DNA from 3 places in the Rhizobium sp. 'Codium 1' genome. Region 1 is predicted to be linked to each of the others. Evidence: riboswitches for the same ligand, from Rfam matches in the RefSeq annotation. Region 1 holds a riboswitch; each other region holds the start of a gene.
The links. A riboswitch is a leader RNA that binds a small molecule or an ion and turns the genes downstream of it on or off. The one in region 1 is predicted to bind cobalamin.

Region 1 (4,884 bases):
TGCTGCTGCTGACGGAGCTCTTCATTTCCGGTTATCCGCCGGAAGATCTCGTCCTGAAGCCCGCCTTTCTCGCCGCCTGTCTGCAGGCCGTGGAAGCGCTCGCCAACGACACGGCTGATGGCGGCCCGGGGGTGATCGTCGGGTTTCCGCGCCAGGGCGAGGCGGGACGGCACAATTCCGTCGCCATTCTCGATGGTGGCCGCATCCTCTCCTTCCGCGACAAGATCGACCTGCCGAATTACGGAGAGTTCGACGAGAAGCGCGTCTTCGTGGAAGGCGAAATGCCCGGTCCTGTCAATTTTCGCGGCGTGCGCATCGGCGTGCCGATCTGCGAAGAGATCTGGAACGATCTCGGGGTCTGCGAGACACTGGCCGAAACGGGTGCCGAAATCCTGCTCGTGCCGAATGGTTCGCCCTATTACCGCGGCAAGGTCGACGTGCGCCATCAGGTGGCGCTGCGTCAGGTCATCGAAACCGGGCTGCCGCTCATCTTCGCCAATCAGCTCGGCGGCCAGGACGAACTTGTTTTCGACGGCGCGAGCTTCGCCTTCAACGGCGACAAGTCGCTCGCCTTTCAGATGAGCCAATTCGAGGAGACGCTCTCCGTCACCACGTGGAAACGCTCAGATGACGGCTGGCGCTGCGACCAGGGTCCGATGTCGCGCATACCCGAGAAGGAAGAGGCAGACTACCGAGCCTGCGTGCTGGGTTTCCGAGACTACGTCAACAAGAACGGGTTCAAGAGCGTGGTGCTCGGACTGTCTGGCGGCATCGATTCGGCCATCTGTGCGGCCATTGCCGTGGATGCGCTCGGCGAGGAGCGGGTGCGCACGATCATGCTGCCCTATCGCTATACCTCGCAGGAGAGCTTTGCCGATGCCGAGGCCTGCGCCAAGGCGCTGGGTTGCCACTACGACATCGTGCCCATCCAGGAGCCGGTGGAAGGCTTCCTGTCGTCGCTCTCCGAGATGTTCGAGGGCACCGAGAGCGGTATCACCGAGGAAAACCTGCAGAGCCGTACACGCGGCACGATCCTCATGGCGGTCTCCAACAAGTTCGGCTCGATGGTCGTGACAACGGGCAACAAGTCGGAAATGTCTGTCGGCTATGCCACGCTCTATGGCGACATGAATGGCGGCTTCAATCCGATCAAGGACCTCTACAAGATGCAAGTCTATGCACTCTCGGCCTGGAGGAACCAGAACGTGCCGCCGGGCGCTCTGGGGCCGTCTGGCGAGGTGATCCCGCAGAACATCCTCTCCAAGGCGCCCTCTGCGGAGCTGCGTCCGAACCAGACCGACCAGGACTCGCTTCCGCCCTATCCCGTCCTTGACGACATCCTCGAATGCCTTGTCGAGAAGGAAATGGGCGTTGAGGAGATCGTCGCGCGCGGCCACGACCTTGGGACGGTGCACCGGGTCGAACACCTGCTCTATCTCGCCGAATACAAGCGCCGCCAGTCGGCGCCGGGCGTCAAAATCACCAAGAAGAATTTCGGACGCGATCGTCGCTATCCGATCACGAACCGCTTCCGGGATCGCGCGTGAGCGTTAAATTGTTGGCTTTTGCGGCCCTTTATCAACATTGCCCACGTGCGCTGCGCGGGTAAGCGAGTTTATTTGTCGTAGCCACTGAAGCTGGCTTTACGGCGAACAGGGAGTCCAGGATGCGCAGTTCGGTCGAAATCTACGACATGGCGACACGCGAATGCGAGGTTGTCTGGGAGACGGAAGACCTCGTCGAGGCGCCCAACTGGTCGCGCGACGGTGATTTCCTCGTCATAAATGGCGACGGTCTCATCTATGCACTGCCGCTCGACGAAGATGATCCGGCACCCGAACTGATCGATACCGGTTTTGCCGTCCGGCTCAACAACGACCACGGAATTTCACCTGACGGCGCTTCGATCGTCTTTTCCGACCATACACTCCATGGCAAGTCCTGCATCTATCTGCTCGGCGATGGCGATGACGAGCCACGTCAGGTGACGGCGAATATGCCGTCCTATTGGCACGGCTGGTCACCGGACGGGAATGTACTTGCCTATTGCGGCGAACGGAACGGGGCCTTCGACATCTACACGATCCCGACCAAGGGCGGGTCTGAGCAGCGGCTGACATTTGGCGAGGGACACAATGACGGTCCCGATTATTCGCCCGACGGCCAGTGGATCTATTTCAATTCCAGCCGCACCGGCACCATGCAGATCTGGCGGATGCGCACCGATGGCACGGAACTGGAGCAGCTTACTTCCGATGGCTATGGCGACTGGTTCCCGCATCCTTCGCCAGACGGAAGCAAGGTCCTGTTCCTCTCCTATGACGCCGATGTATCCGGCCATCCCCGCGACAAGCAGGTCCGGCTTCGGCTGATGGATGCCGATGGCGGAAATGTCGAGACGCTGTTCGAGTTCTTCGGCGGGCAGGGTTCGATCAACGTTCCGAACTGGTCGCCGGACGGGACGGCCTTCGCGTTCGTCCGTTACTTCCCCATCGAGGATTGACCCTGTCGTTTTTGGCCTGTCGAAGCTTGCCGCTTCGGGATACAAGCCATCAGTCAGGTGCCTGCCGAAGGCAGGAGAATCGGGAAGCCGGCGCAATTCCGGCACGTGCCCAACGCTGTGAGGCGGACATGATGCGCAAGGGGAAACCCGACCACTGGAGCGATCCGGGAAGGTGTGCGTCCTGGATGATGCCCAGTCAGAAGACCGGCCTGGCAAGATAGACCGAGCCTGCGCGGACGGCGGGCGGTTGCGCATTGTGGGGATTGCGATGCACGACGATCCGAACGAATTTCTCGTCCGGGCAGCGGGTTTTGTCGAGGAAGACAAGGCCGCTGTCTACCGGGCCATCCATACGCGGCGCGACGTTCGCGACCAGTTTCTGCCCGATCCCTTGCCGGATGACGTGGTGCAAAGGCTGCTCGGGGCGGCCCATGCGGCGCCGTCGGTCGGCTTCATGCAGCCTTGGAATTTCCTGCTGATCAGGAGCCCGGAAACGCGCGTTGCGGTGTGGGAGGCGTTCGCCCGCGCGAATGCCGAGGCAGAGCAAATGTTTCCCGAGGAACGTCGCAGCGCCTATCGCGCCCTGAAGCTCGAAGGCATCCGCAAGGCACCGCTCAACATTTGCGTCACCTGCGATCCGGAACGCGCCGGGCCTGTGGTTCTCGGGCGGACCCATGATGCCCGGATGGACGCTTTCTCGACCGTCTGCGCAATCCAGAACCTCTGGCTTGCTGCGCGGGCGGAAGGTGTCGGCCTCGGATGGGTCAGCATTTTCCACGAGGCAGAGCTAAAGGTCATCCTCGGCGTTCCGGACCGGATCCAGATCATCGGCTATCTCTGCCTTGGATATGTCGATGAACTCTATTCGGCGCCCGAACTGGAGGTGAAGGGATGGCGCCAGCGCCTCGCACTCGAAGACCTCGTCTTCGAGGACCATTGGGGCGAGCGGGCCTCCGCGCCGCTTACTCCTGTAGCGGCTGTGGGCCGGGCGCCGCAGGGTTCCTGAGGTCTATGGTGCCCTTGTCCGGGGGCAGAAAAGCCGGTCCGACCCGACGCACGCTCAGGCTCGCCTCGTCCAGGTCGCGCTCTGGTGCAGGTGGTATCGCCGCCGGTGCTGGTGCCTTATTCGGGCTGATCTCCAGGATGGACGACTGGTAGTCGGGAACCGCCTGGCGTGGCGTCATGCGCTGGTAATAAAGCTGCATGTTGCAGCTGCAGGATGGGTCCGTGCCCGTTTGGCGGTTGCGGTAGACAAATGCATTGGGCAGGTCCCTATATGGGCGGCCGGTGACGGCCGAGACCATATCGAGCGTCTCGCTGCGTTCAGGCGCGTGAAAGAAGAGCTCGGTCTCCGTACCGGGGCACATCTGCTGACACTGGGCCGCGTCCCGGCCAAAATTCATCGGCGATGTCTGGGACGAAATGGGGAAAAAGCCGCCGTCGCAGGTTCGGACGCAAAGCGTGCGGACATTGCCGGTGGGCATCAACGAGATCTGGGGTGGCTCGTTGGAATATGCTGCTTCCGCTTGCCGGTCCGGGCGATAGGGTTCCGGCAAGGTGTCCAGATAGGGAATGCGCCCTGCCTCTTCCGGGTAGGCTGTTTCGTCGGAGCCGCAGCCATTCGCCTCGAGTGCGGTTACCAGAGCCGCACGCGCATCGGATACGCGGTTCTCGCGAAGATCCGCCAGTCTCGCCGCAAGGATGTCGCGGTTGGATTCCATCCGGGAAATCGCCCGCGCCAGTTCGCTGCAGTCATTGCCACCGTCGGGCCTGATCTGGACGATTGAGGAGGTCAGGCAGCGGAGACGCCGCTGGTCCTGGTGCGCCTTGCGCAATTCTATGTTCTGCTGGGCAATCGCACTTGCATAGCTGTTGATCTCTGGCGAGGTGCCGCCCTCCTGGAGGAGGACTAGCCGATCGCGCAGACGCTCACACAGCGCCGAAGCGTTTGCCGCGTTCGGCAACAGGCTGCCCAGAACGACGATCATCGTGATGGATCTGACTATTCTGATCGGCAAAATTCGTATTTCCGTTGTCGCGTGCAGGGACGAAACGACCCTGATCGCCGGCAGGATAGCGGAGCGGTCCCCAAAGTAAAATGACAGTTGAGTTGGCGGTCGCGGCTTGCCGTGCAGCGACCGCCTTTCGTCGGTCAGGCGGCCTGGGCTGCGGTCAGCGTCATCCGGTGCTCCAACACGCTGCCGTCGATCGCGGCGATGGCCTTCATGCGGTCGAGCAGGTCCTGGGAGACCTCCCAGGAAACCGCGACCGCCTGGACGATGCCGATGCGCTTCGGCTCGCCGATGCGAATGCCCGGGCAGCCCATCCGCTTGAACATGCGCTCCAGGAAAACATCTGTGACGGTCACGATGTGGCTGAGG
Region 2 (4,884 bases), on a different contig from region 1:
CAAGTCCGAGCCCGCCCTCGAGACGACCAAATCGATCATCGGCCTGACGCTCGATATCGCGATCGCCCGCATGGACGGCAAGCCGCATGCCGATGACGAGGCGGTCGCAATGGCGGCGCACTACAAGTCGATCTTTGCCGATGTGCGGCAGACCTCAGGCTTCGGCGAGACCATGTTCGACGGCATCCGTGAAGTGCTCGACGCGCTGATTGCCCGCGACGATATCTGGCTCGGCGCTGTCACAGGCAAGTCGCGGCGCGGATTGGAATTGATCCTTGAAGGCCAAGGCCTGACGCCCCATTTTCTCTTCTGCCGGACGGCGGATGACTGCCCCTCCAAGCCGCATCCGGCCATGGTCAACGAATGCTGCGACGAATCGGGCATCGCGGCACGCGAGACCATTGTGATCGGGGATGCGATCTACGACATGCAGATGGCGAAGGCCGCCGGCGCGACCGCGATCGGTGTTGCCTGGGGGTATGCCACGCCGGACGAGCTCTGGAAGGCCGGCGCCGATGCCGTGGTCGAACGACCCGCCGACCTTCTGGCCTATATCCACTAGGAGCCTAAGATGCGCGACGAACTCAATCAGGACATTTTCGGGACCTTTGTTCCGGAGCACAGTCACGAGGATCCCGTGCGCCGGGCGCAGATCCAGATGAAGCGCCCGCTTCCGAAGCGCTTCTACGAGAGCGTCGGTATTGATGAGCGCGACGGAGGCTTCTCGATCACGCTCGATGGCAAACCGGTCAAGACGCCGGCCAAGAACCTGCTGCAGCTGCCGACCCGCGAGGCGGCCGAACTCGTGGCAGCGGAATGGGCAGGGCAGGGCGAACACATCGACCCCGCGACCATGCCGGTCACCAAGCTCGCCAACACGGCGATCGATGCCGTCTCCAATAGCCTCGCGGAAGTTTTCGACGAAATCGTCCGCTTCGCCGGGACGGACATGCTGTGTTACCGCGCAGATGGCCCGAAAGAATTGATCGACCGCCAGGCGGCCCGCTGGGATCCGGTTCTCTCCTGGGCGACGACGGCTCATGGCACCCGCTTCTTCCTGGTGGAAGGCGTCATGCATCAGGAACAGCCGGCAGAAGCGATTGCCGCCTATACAAGGGCACTCGAGCGTTATCGAGACGCTTTCCTGATCTCATGTCTCAACGTGGTCACGACGTTGACCGGCTCGGCGGTTCTGGCGCTTGCCTATGCCGACGGCGCCTGTGACCTGGATGAAGTCTGGTCGCTCGCGCATATCGACGAGGACTGGGCAGTCGAGCACTGGGGCACCGATGCCGAAGCGGAGGCGCGTCGCGACGCCCGATACGCCGAATATGCGTCGGCAGCCGCCCTCTTCCAGGCGCTTCAGCCGCAAAGTTAACCCTCCACTAACCATAAATGACGAATTGTCGGATTGGTCCAGAATCACCAGTCCGGGGTTGTCATGATCGCTCGCAGTCTCCGTTTCGCCGCAGCCATCGGGCTCCTTTTGGTGCTGGCATCGTGTACACTGCTGCATGGACGCAGCATCGACCGGCCACTGGTCTATTACGTTCGCAATGTCACCGTCATGGCCGATGCACGGATCCCGCTCGACCTGATCGGCGGCATTGACCGCCGTGTGTCGGCAGCAATCGCAGCAACCCGGGCGCCTCAGGGTGCGGAACGTGTCGTGCTGCTGGTCAAGATCGACCGACTCGGCTTCGGCGAGGGTGCACGACGCCACCTGGCTCAAGCGAAGTTCACGGTGACGGCGACATCCGTCGAAACGGGTGAGCCGGTGGCGCAAGGGTCCTTCACCGTCAATAGCCCGACCGACGACCCGCGCTGGGTCCGTCAGGCGCTGGCCGAGGAAATCGCAGCCCGAATCCGTTTCGCCTTTTCGCTGACAACGCCCCGTATTCGCAGGGCCGCACCACCCGCCCGAACCATTTCGACGCGCCTCAAGACCGATCCGGCATCGTTGGTCGTGCCAAATACGTCTCCGGTTCCGCCGCGGGCCGCAGCCGCGCCGAAGGCTGCGCCGCAGAAGCCTGTCATTGCCGCAGCGCCGGTTGCTGCGACGCCACCTCCGCCAAAGGAAATGGCAGTCCCTCCGGTGGCTGCCACCGCCCAGCCGACGTCTCCGAGAGCCCCGGCGCAACCCGCTCGGCGCGCGGCCGATATCGGCTCTGGAACGCCGGTGGAGCAGGGTGCAAGCGGTACGATCCGGCTTCGCGCCGAATGCGATCCGGCCGTGACGTCCAACTGCACGGCAGCGCCGTGATCATCCCCGCGGCGCAAAGGCGCATCGCCGCGCCGCAGCCGTGATTGACTCGACACCGACCTCGGCCTAATCCTCGTCATGGATGGTTTCCGGACGGCAGAGATGCGGTCCGGAGAGCAAAAGGGAATGCGAAGGCGTGGACCCAGACCGGGCATGCCGAACGCAGCCGACCCCGCGACTGTATTGCAGCGAGGGTTCTCCATCCGCTCTGCCGTTTCAGGTGGTGACGGGTCGCAGGTGCGACCGGCTTCTCGAAAACGGCAGGACGGAAAAGCCACTGGGGTGGCAGCACGATCAGCCGGGGCAGGACGCCTCTTTCTCTACGAATCGTCCGCTCTTTCGTGTTGCCGGAACACCCTGGGAAGGTGAGGAGAATCCGACGGCTTTCAAAAGCCACGACCTGCGAGCCAGGAGACCTGCCATCCACGGGCATGGTGCCCACACTGGGGAGGTTTCCCCGTTGCCAGCACGGAGGTTGTCGTGGCGACGTTTTGCATCAGCGGGTCCTTGAGGCCCCGCCGGTGCCGGGCCGTATTGTCGGTCCAGGCATCGATCCCTGTTTCGTGCATTCTGCATCCGTGTGGTGCTGCAGATCTGCATACGGTTGGAGGCGTCGGCACTCCATGACCGAATTCCATCCACGATCCATTCTGGTTCTCGGCGGCGCCCGTTCGGGAAAGTCGCGTTTTGCAGAAGGATTGGCCCGCGACACCGGCCTCGAGAAGATCTATCTTGCGACGGGCCGCGCCTGGGACGACGAGATGCGCGCCCGCATTGCTGCCCACAAAGCCGACCGCGCGGATGACGGCTGGACCACCCATGAGGCACCGCTGGACCTAATCGGCGCGCTGAAGACGCTTGATCAGCCGGGCCGGGTCATTCTCGTCGATTGCCTGACACTCTGGGTCACCAATCTGATGATGGAAGAAGGCCGTGACGTCGACGCAGACGGCGGGGCACTCGCCGCCAGTCTCAGCGAACTCCAGGCCACCGTCATCTTCGTCTCTAATGAAGTCGGGCTCGGGATTGTCCCTGAGAACAGGATGGCTCGCGCCTTCCGCGACCATGCCGGTCGCCTCCACCAATCGATCGCCGCAAACGCGGCTGAAGTCTATTTCGTTGCGGCCGGATTGCCGCTGAAAATGAAGGGTTGAACCATGTTGCAGCAAAAGATCCCCGCCACCGTCATCACCGGCTTCCTCGGCGCGGGCAAGACCACCATCATTCGCAACATGCTGATGAATGCCGGCGGCAAGAAGATCGCACTGATCATCAACGAATTTGGCGACCTCGGGGTCGATGGCGACGTGCTGAAGGGCTGCGGCGCAGACAACTGCACCGAAGACGACATCATCGAGCTCACCAATGGCTGTATCTGCTGCACCGTTGCCGATGATTTCGTGCCGACCATGCTGAAGCTGCTCGACCGAGACGTGAAGCCTGATCACATCGTCATCGAGACGTCTGGGCTCGCCTTGCCGCAGCCGCTGGTCGCCGCCTTCAACTGGCCGGATATCCGTACCCGCGTGACGGTCGATGGTGTCGTGACCGTTGTGGACAGCGCCGCAGTCGCCGCAGGCCGTTTTGCCGATGACCATGACGCCGTCGCCGCCCAGCGCGCCGAGGACGATAGCCTCGACCACGAGAGCCCGATCGAGGAACTCTTCGAGGACCAACTGACCTGCGCCGACCTCATCGTCCTCAACAAGGCGGATCTGCTGGATGCTGCCGGTATTGCCGCCGTGCGCGCCGAGGTGAGCGGTCGCACCAGCCGCAAGCCATCGATGATCGAGGCGAAGAACGGCGAGGTGTCCTCGCTCGTGCTGCTCGGGATCGGCGCCAGCACCGAAGACGACATCGCAAACCGCAAGTCGCACCACGAACTGGAGCACGAAGCATTGCATGCCTCGGGCGAGGACCACGACCATCATCACGACCACGACGAATTCGAAAGCTTCGTCCTGAAGCTCGGCGCGATCAAGGACCCGGCAGACTTCATCGACAGCCTGAAGCCGGTCATTGAGAAACACGACATCCTGCGCCTCAAGGGTTTCATCGACGTGCCCGGCAAGCCGATGCGCCTTGTCGTCCAGGCGGTCGGCACCCGCATCGACACCTATTTCGACCGCCCCTGGGCATCGGGCGAAAAGCGCGAGACCCGCATTGTCGTCATCGGCCTGCACGATTGGGATTTCGGCGCAGTGGTCGCCGACGTCCAGGCGGCGGCTGGCTGAGCCATGCATCTGCTTCTCGCCCAGAAGGGATCGATCAGCGACGGCGACGAGGCGATCGATCTCGGCCAGACGCCGGGAGACATCCTGTTCCTGTCGGCGGCAGACACGGAGCTGGCTGCCATCGCAGCCGCTGTGGAGGCGCGGGGCGAGCATAGGCTGAACTGGCGGCTCGCCAGCCTGATGACCCTGAAACACCCGATGTCGGTCGACACCTATGTCGAACGCACGGCAAGGCATGCGCGGCTGATCGTGGTCCGGGCGCTGGGTGGCGCGAGTTACTTCCACTATGTCCTGGAAGCGCTCCATGCCGCTGCATGCCGCAATGGCGGGGCACTCGTCGTTCTGCCGGGTGACGACAAGCCGGATGAGGGTCTCACGCCTTTCCAG
Region 3 (4,884 bases), on a different contig from region 1:
AGCCCGCCGGTTTCACCCTGATTTTTTATGGGATGGCGAAACCGTTCAATTTTTAACCACCGATGTAACCGAAAGAAAGAGAACTTCGCCTATGGTTCGCTCAAGAGACGAAAGAGCCTCACTCGGGGAAGTGGACAGATGCAGCAAGTCAAGAATCCGGCCGCCAGCATTGCGCTCCGCGTTGCAACCGCCATGCATCAGATGGGCATCGACGGTCTGCCGCGCAATTACGAGCTGGTCTACGAGGCCTATTCTGGCAGCAATCCGGAACTGGTGCGCGAATTTATCGCGCTCGGCAAGGTCAAGACCCAGGAAGCCCTCGACGAACTCGGCCGCAAATACCTGCCGCACCAGCATGAGGATGGGCTGCTGAGCCGTCAGAACGGCCAGGTTCGCGCCGAGATGAGCAACTTCATCAGCCTGCTCAACGAGGAGAAGATCTCCCTGACCGATTACGGCCGCGTCATCGGCCATGCGTCGAAGAGCATCCTCACCGAGGCCGACCTTGAAGGCACGCCGCTCGGCCAGTCGATCAAGATGCTGAAGGCGGCGACCGAGAAGCGCGCCCACCAGAACAGCAATGTCGTCCGCGCCGTCGTCGACAAGACCGCATCGCTCGCTGACCTCCAGCGCGAAGCCGAAGAGGCGGAAGCCGCGAAATTTGTCGATCCGGTCACCCGCCTCGCGTCTCGCCGCGCCTTCAACAAGGCCGTCGCCAAGATCTATGCCAACCCCGAAATGCCCGTTCTCTGCGGCGTCGCGATCGGCGAGATCGACGACTATGCGCGTATCCAGGAACAGATGGGTCCGGCGGTCGCCGAGCGCTTCCTGATGCAGGTCGCCAAGGTGCTCGAAGCCGTGTCTGGCGGTGGCGATCTCGCCTGCCGCTTCGATGCCGGCCGCTTTGGCCTGCTGCTCTATACGTCGGATCAGGAGGAGATCAGCCGCGTGGTCGATCTCGTCCGGGCCAAGCTGAAGGCCACGAATTTCGTCGGTTCTTCGAGTGGCGCCCGCGTCGGCCAGCTCAGCATGTCCTTTGGAATCTGCTATTCCGAGCAGGCCCCGAATGCCTTCGACTTCACCAATTTCGCTGAAAAGGCGCTGGCCACCTCCAAGACGGCCGGCGGCGACACGGTGACGATCTACGGTGCGAGCGACTATGTCTCGAAGGATTGGCTGCTCTACAAGAAAAAGCCGGTCGGCGGTTTCGGAACCTGAGGTCCAGGCCTCGTCTTTCAGAGCGTCGTGATGATCTTTCGAAGCTCGGCGTTTCTTGCGCCGAGCATCAGCACATTGCGCAGCGCCTCTTTTGGATCGATGGTCTGGAAGAGCAGGCCATTGTCGCGGAATGAGCGGTCGATGGTCATCGACTTGTTCTCTGCTTCCGGCTTGATCGCCACAGCGAAATACATCCGTCCGTAATTCTGCTTGATCTGCTCGAAGAAGACGTCTTCGCCGCCGAGTTCTGCAAAGAAATTGGCGATATAGAAAGCCCATTTCACATCGGCATATTGCGCAAAGTTCGTGCGCGCCGCCGTCACGTGACAATAGCCCAGATGCGGGCTGTCGTTCAGCGTGCGATGAAAGATGATCTTGGGAAACTTCACCGAGTGGTGAAAGGCGTTGATCCGCTCATGGGTGGTCTCGGCGGCCCGTTCCAGCCGGCGTCCGGTGCGTGCTGCGACTTCCTCATAGGAAAGATAGCGCCGCTCGTCCGGCAGCCAATCCTCGCGGCTGCGCGAGATCCGACCGGTCCTCAGGAACTCGGTATGGACTGCCCTGGTGGGCGGCGCCGCTTTTGTTTCTGCTTTGGGAGCCGCGTAGTATCTGAGTTTCTGCATCTTGACGCTCTGACTGTACCCGGACTGATTGTTTGAGCTTAACGCAGCATGGTTAATCATGATTTGACGGTATTCTATCGGGTCGAGATTTCGCGAGGCTTGCCGCAGCGCAAATATTGTAAATCGATCTCAGTCGCCCGTTTGCGCCATGCTTTCAGAGGCGAAATATAGTCCGTTGCTGCAGGCCTTGGAAAACAATGGAAAATTCCCCGGATCTTCGTTTCCACAACGACTTCGCTCCATGTCGCAAACGATTTGGGCCGTGTCGTTTCGCAGTGCAGCGCGCGTCTGCGCCGTGTGATTAGATGCAAGTCAAGCTCGAGGTGCTGCCCTGCTAGGGAGGGTGGGAAATCGGGAAGCCGGTCGAAATCCGGCGCTGCCCCCGCAACGGTGGTGGAGAATGCGTTATGGCAAAAGGCCACTGGGGGCGACCCTGGGAAGGCGCCGACGCGGTCCGCGAATGGACCACTCCTGAGCCCGGAAACCAGCCTTGGCAGATGGACATTTGAGGTTGCGGAGGGCGACCGGAGATAGCCATGCAGCGTCTTTTCAAGGCGGTGACGGGCTGTGCTCTCTTCTCCCCCGGGTTTTGCAAACGAGGACGACATGGACCTGCAGGCCAACATGCTGCGCCAGCTCAAGAATCGCCGCGAAGGCTTCTCGCTCGAGCAGCCCTTTTACATCGACCAGGACTACTTCAAGCTCGACATGGAGCAGATCTGGTATCGCGACTGGCTGTTCATTGGCCACGACTGCGAGATTCCCCGCGCCGGCAATTATTTCACCGCCCAGATCGGCGATTATCCGGTGGTCCTGGTTCGTGGCAAGGATCAGGTCATCCGCGCCTTCCACAACACCTGCCGCCATCGCGGCCACCGCGTCTGCACCTCCGATCGCGGTGCCTCTGCCAAGCTCGTCTGTCCCTATCACAACTGGACCTATGACCTCGACGGCTCGCTCGTCTTTGCCCGTCAGATGGGCGAAACCTTCGACAAGAGCGAATTTGGCCTGAAGCCGGTACATTGCGAAAGTGTCGGGGGCTATATCTTCATTTGCCTCGCCAATGAGCCTGCCGATTTCGCGCCGGTCCGGGCCTCGATCGAGCCCTACATGAAGCCGCACCGGCTTTCCGAGGCCAAGGTCGCCCATCGCAGCACGATCATCGAAAAGGGCAACTGGAAGCTCGTCTGGGAAAACAACCGCGAATGCTACCATTGCGCCGGCAATCATCCGGAACTCTGCCGCACCTATCCGGAAGCCCCGACAGCGACCGGCGTGCAGGGCGCCGGTGACGATCCCGTGATCGCCGAGCACTGGCAGCGCTGCGAGGCTGCCGGGCTTCCGAGCGCCTTCAATATGGATCCGTCGGGCCAGTTCCGCACGGCCCGCATGCCGTTGATCCAGGATGCCGAGAGCTACACTCTGTCCGGCAAGCGCGCTGTCCGCCGGCCGCTGTCTGACGACGTTTCCACCTCGCATATCGGCACCCTGCTGCTGTTCCACTATCCCTCGACCTGGAACCACATCCTCGTCGACCATGCGATCTCTTTCCGGGTGACGCCCCTGTCTGCCGAAGAAACTGCCGTCACCACCACATGGCTCGTGCACAAGGATGCGGTCGAAGGTGTGGACTACGACCTCAAGGAACTCACCCATGTCTGGGAAATGACGAACGATCAGGACCGGTCGATCGTCGAGGAAAATGCCTTTGGCATTCGCTCGCCCGCCTATGAACCTGGTCCCTATTCCGTCGAGCACGAGGGTGGCGTCATGCAATTCGTCGATTGGTACACGACCTTCATGATCAACCGGCTCCAGGGCGACAAGGCCCGTCTGTCTGTGGTGGCATGAGATGAACATCGCCATCACCCAGTACCGCCACGTCGATGAGATGCGCCCCTGGTCCGACCGGGAGCATCTGCTCGAATGCGTCGCCGTCACACCTGAGGCCGCCGACGTGATGACCTTCACCTTCAGGCCCAGCAAGCCGGGCCTGTGGTTTCGCTATTTGCCCGGCCAGTTCGTCACACTCGAAATTCCGGTCGGCCCCGAGCCGGTCATGCGCACCTATACCCTCTCGTCCAGCCCGTCGCGGCCCTATACGGTTGCCGTGACGGTCAAGGCGCAGAAGGAGAGTATCGGCACGCGCTGGATGTTCGACAATCTGCGGCCTGGCATGGCGCTGAAGGCATTCGGCCCGCTTGGCGACTTCTCCTACGCCAAGCATCCTGGCAAGAAATACCTCTTCGTTTCCGCCGGCTCCGGCGTGACGCCGATGATGTCGATGACGCGGGATCTGAGCGACCGGGCCCCCGACAGCGACATCACGTTCCTGAACTGCGCGCGTTCGCCCGACGACATCATCTTCCGCTGGGAGCTGGAAGCCAAGGCGCGCGATATGCCGAACTTCCAGCTCGGCTTCATCATCGAGCAGCTCGGCCGGGGTCAGCTCTGGTCGGGTCTGAAGGGTCGCATCGACAAGGCGAAGATCGCACTTCTCGCGCCTGATTTCCTTGAGCGGACAGTCTTTTGCTGCGGCCCGGCGCCCTTCATGGCGACCGTGCGCGAAGCGCTCGAAGGCGCCGGCTTCGACATGGAGCAATATCACGAGGAGGCTTTCCAGCCGGTCAAGGCGGAGCCTCTGGTTGTTGTCGCCGATCACGCCGATGGAGAGCAGGCGACGAAGGTCACCTTCGCCATGTCGGGCAGGGACGGTCTCTGCGCGCCCGGCCACACGGTTCTTCAGGCAGCCCGTGCCGCTGGCGTGCGCATCGGGGCGGCCTGCGAGTCCGGGCTGTGCGGCACCTGCAAGGTGATGAAGCTCTCGGGCGAGGTCGAAATGGACCATAATGGCGGCATCCTCGACGACGAGATTGACGAAGGCTACATTCTCGCCTGCTGTTCGCGACCGAAGAGCGACATCGAGATCGAGGCCTGAGCCGAAGGCATGATTGCCTTGCAGCCATCGAGAAAGGGCGGTCGCCATTGGCGCCGCCCTTTCGGCGTTTTGCCATTGGATGGAACAATATCCCGCTTTTACCGT

Region 2: linked by a shared signal. The riboswitch ahead of cobU (bifunctional adenosylcobinamide kinase/adenosylcobinamide-phosphate guanylyltransferase) and the one ahead of bluB (5,6-dimethylbenzimidazole synthase) in region 1 are both predicted to bind cobalamin.
Region 3: linked by a shared signal. The riboswitch ahead of LJE98_RS00660 (aromatic ring-hydroxylating oxygenase subunit alpha) and the one ahead of bluB (5,6-dimethylbenzimidazole synthase) in region 1 are both predicted to bind cobalamin.

Annotation. Positions count from the first base shown of each region.
Region 1 covers NZ_JAJGPW010000004.1:345,867-350,750, reverse strand. The annotation lists gene LJE98_RS13230 (NAD+ synthase) at 1-1,547, shown strand, start outside; gene LJE98_RS13225 (TolB family protein) at 1,667-2,503, shown strand; cobalamin riboswitch at 2,542-2,731, shown strand; gene bluB (5,6-dimethylbenzimidazole synthase) at 2,772-3,509, shown strand; gene LJE98_RS13215 (DUF2865 domain-containing protein) at 3,466-4,491, opposite strand; gene LJE98_RS13210 (acyl-homoserine-lactone synthase) at 4,656-4,884, opposite strand, start outside.
Region 2 covers NZ_JAJGPW010000007.1:82,124-87,007, reverse strand. The annotation lists gene LJE98_RS16635 (HAD-IA family hydrolase) at 1-562, shown strand, start outside; gene LJE98_RS16630 (ATP12 family chaperone protein) at 572-1,378, shown strand; gene LJE98_RS16625 (hypothetical protein) at 1,442-2,263, shown strand; cobalamin riboswitch at 2,330-2,702, shown strand; gene cobU (bifunctional adenosylcobinamide kinase/adenosylcobinamide-phosphate guanylyltransferase) at 2,887-3,417, shown strand; gene cobW (cobalamin biosynthesis protein CobW) at 3,421-4,497, shown strand; gene cobN (cobaltochelatase subunit CobN) at 4,501-4,884, shown strand, end outside.
Region 3 covers NZ_JAJGPW010000001.1:138,376-143,259, reverse strand. The annotation lists gene LJE98_RS00670 (GGDEF domain-containing protein) at 139-1,218, shown strand; gene LJE98_RS00665 (DUF6656 family protein) at 1,236-1,841, opposite strand; cobalamin riboswitch at 2,146-2,349, shown strand; gene LJE98_RS00660 (aromatic ring-hydroxylating oxygenase subunit alpha) at 2,448-3,692, shown strand; gene LJE98_RS00655 (hybrid-cluster NAD(P)-dependent oxidoreductase) at 3,694-4,779, shown strand.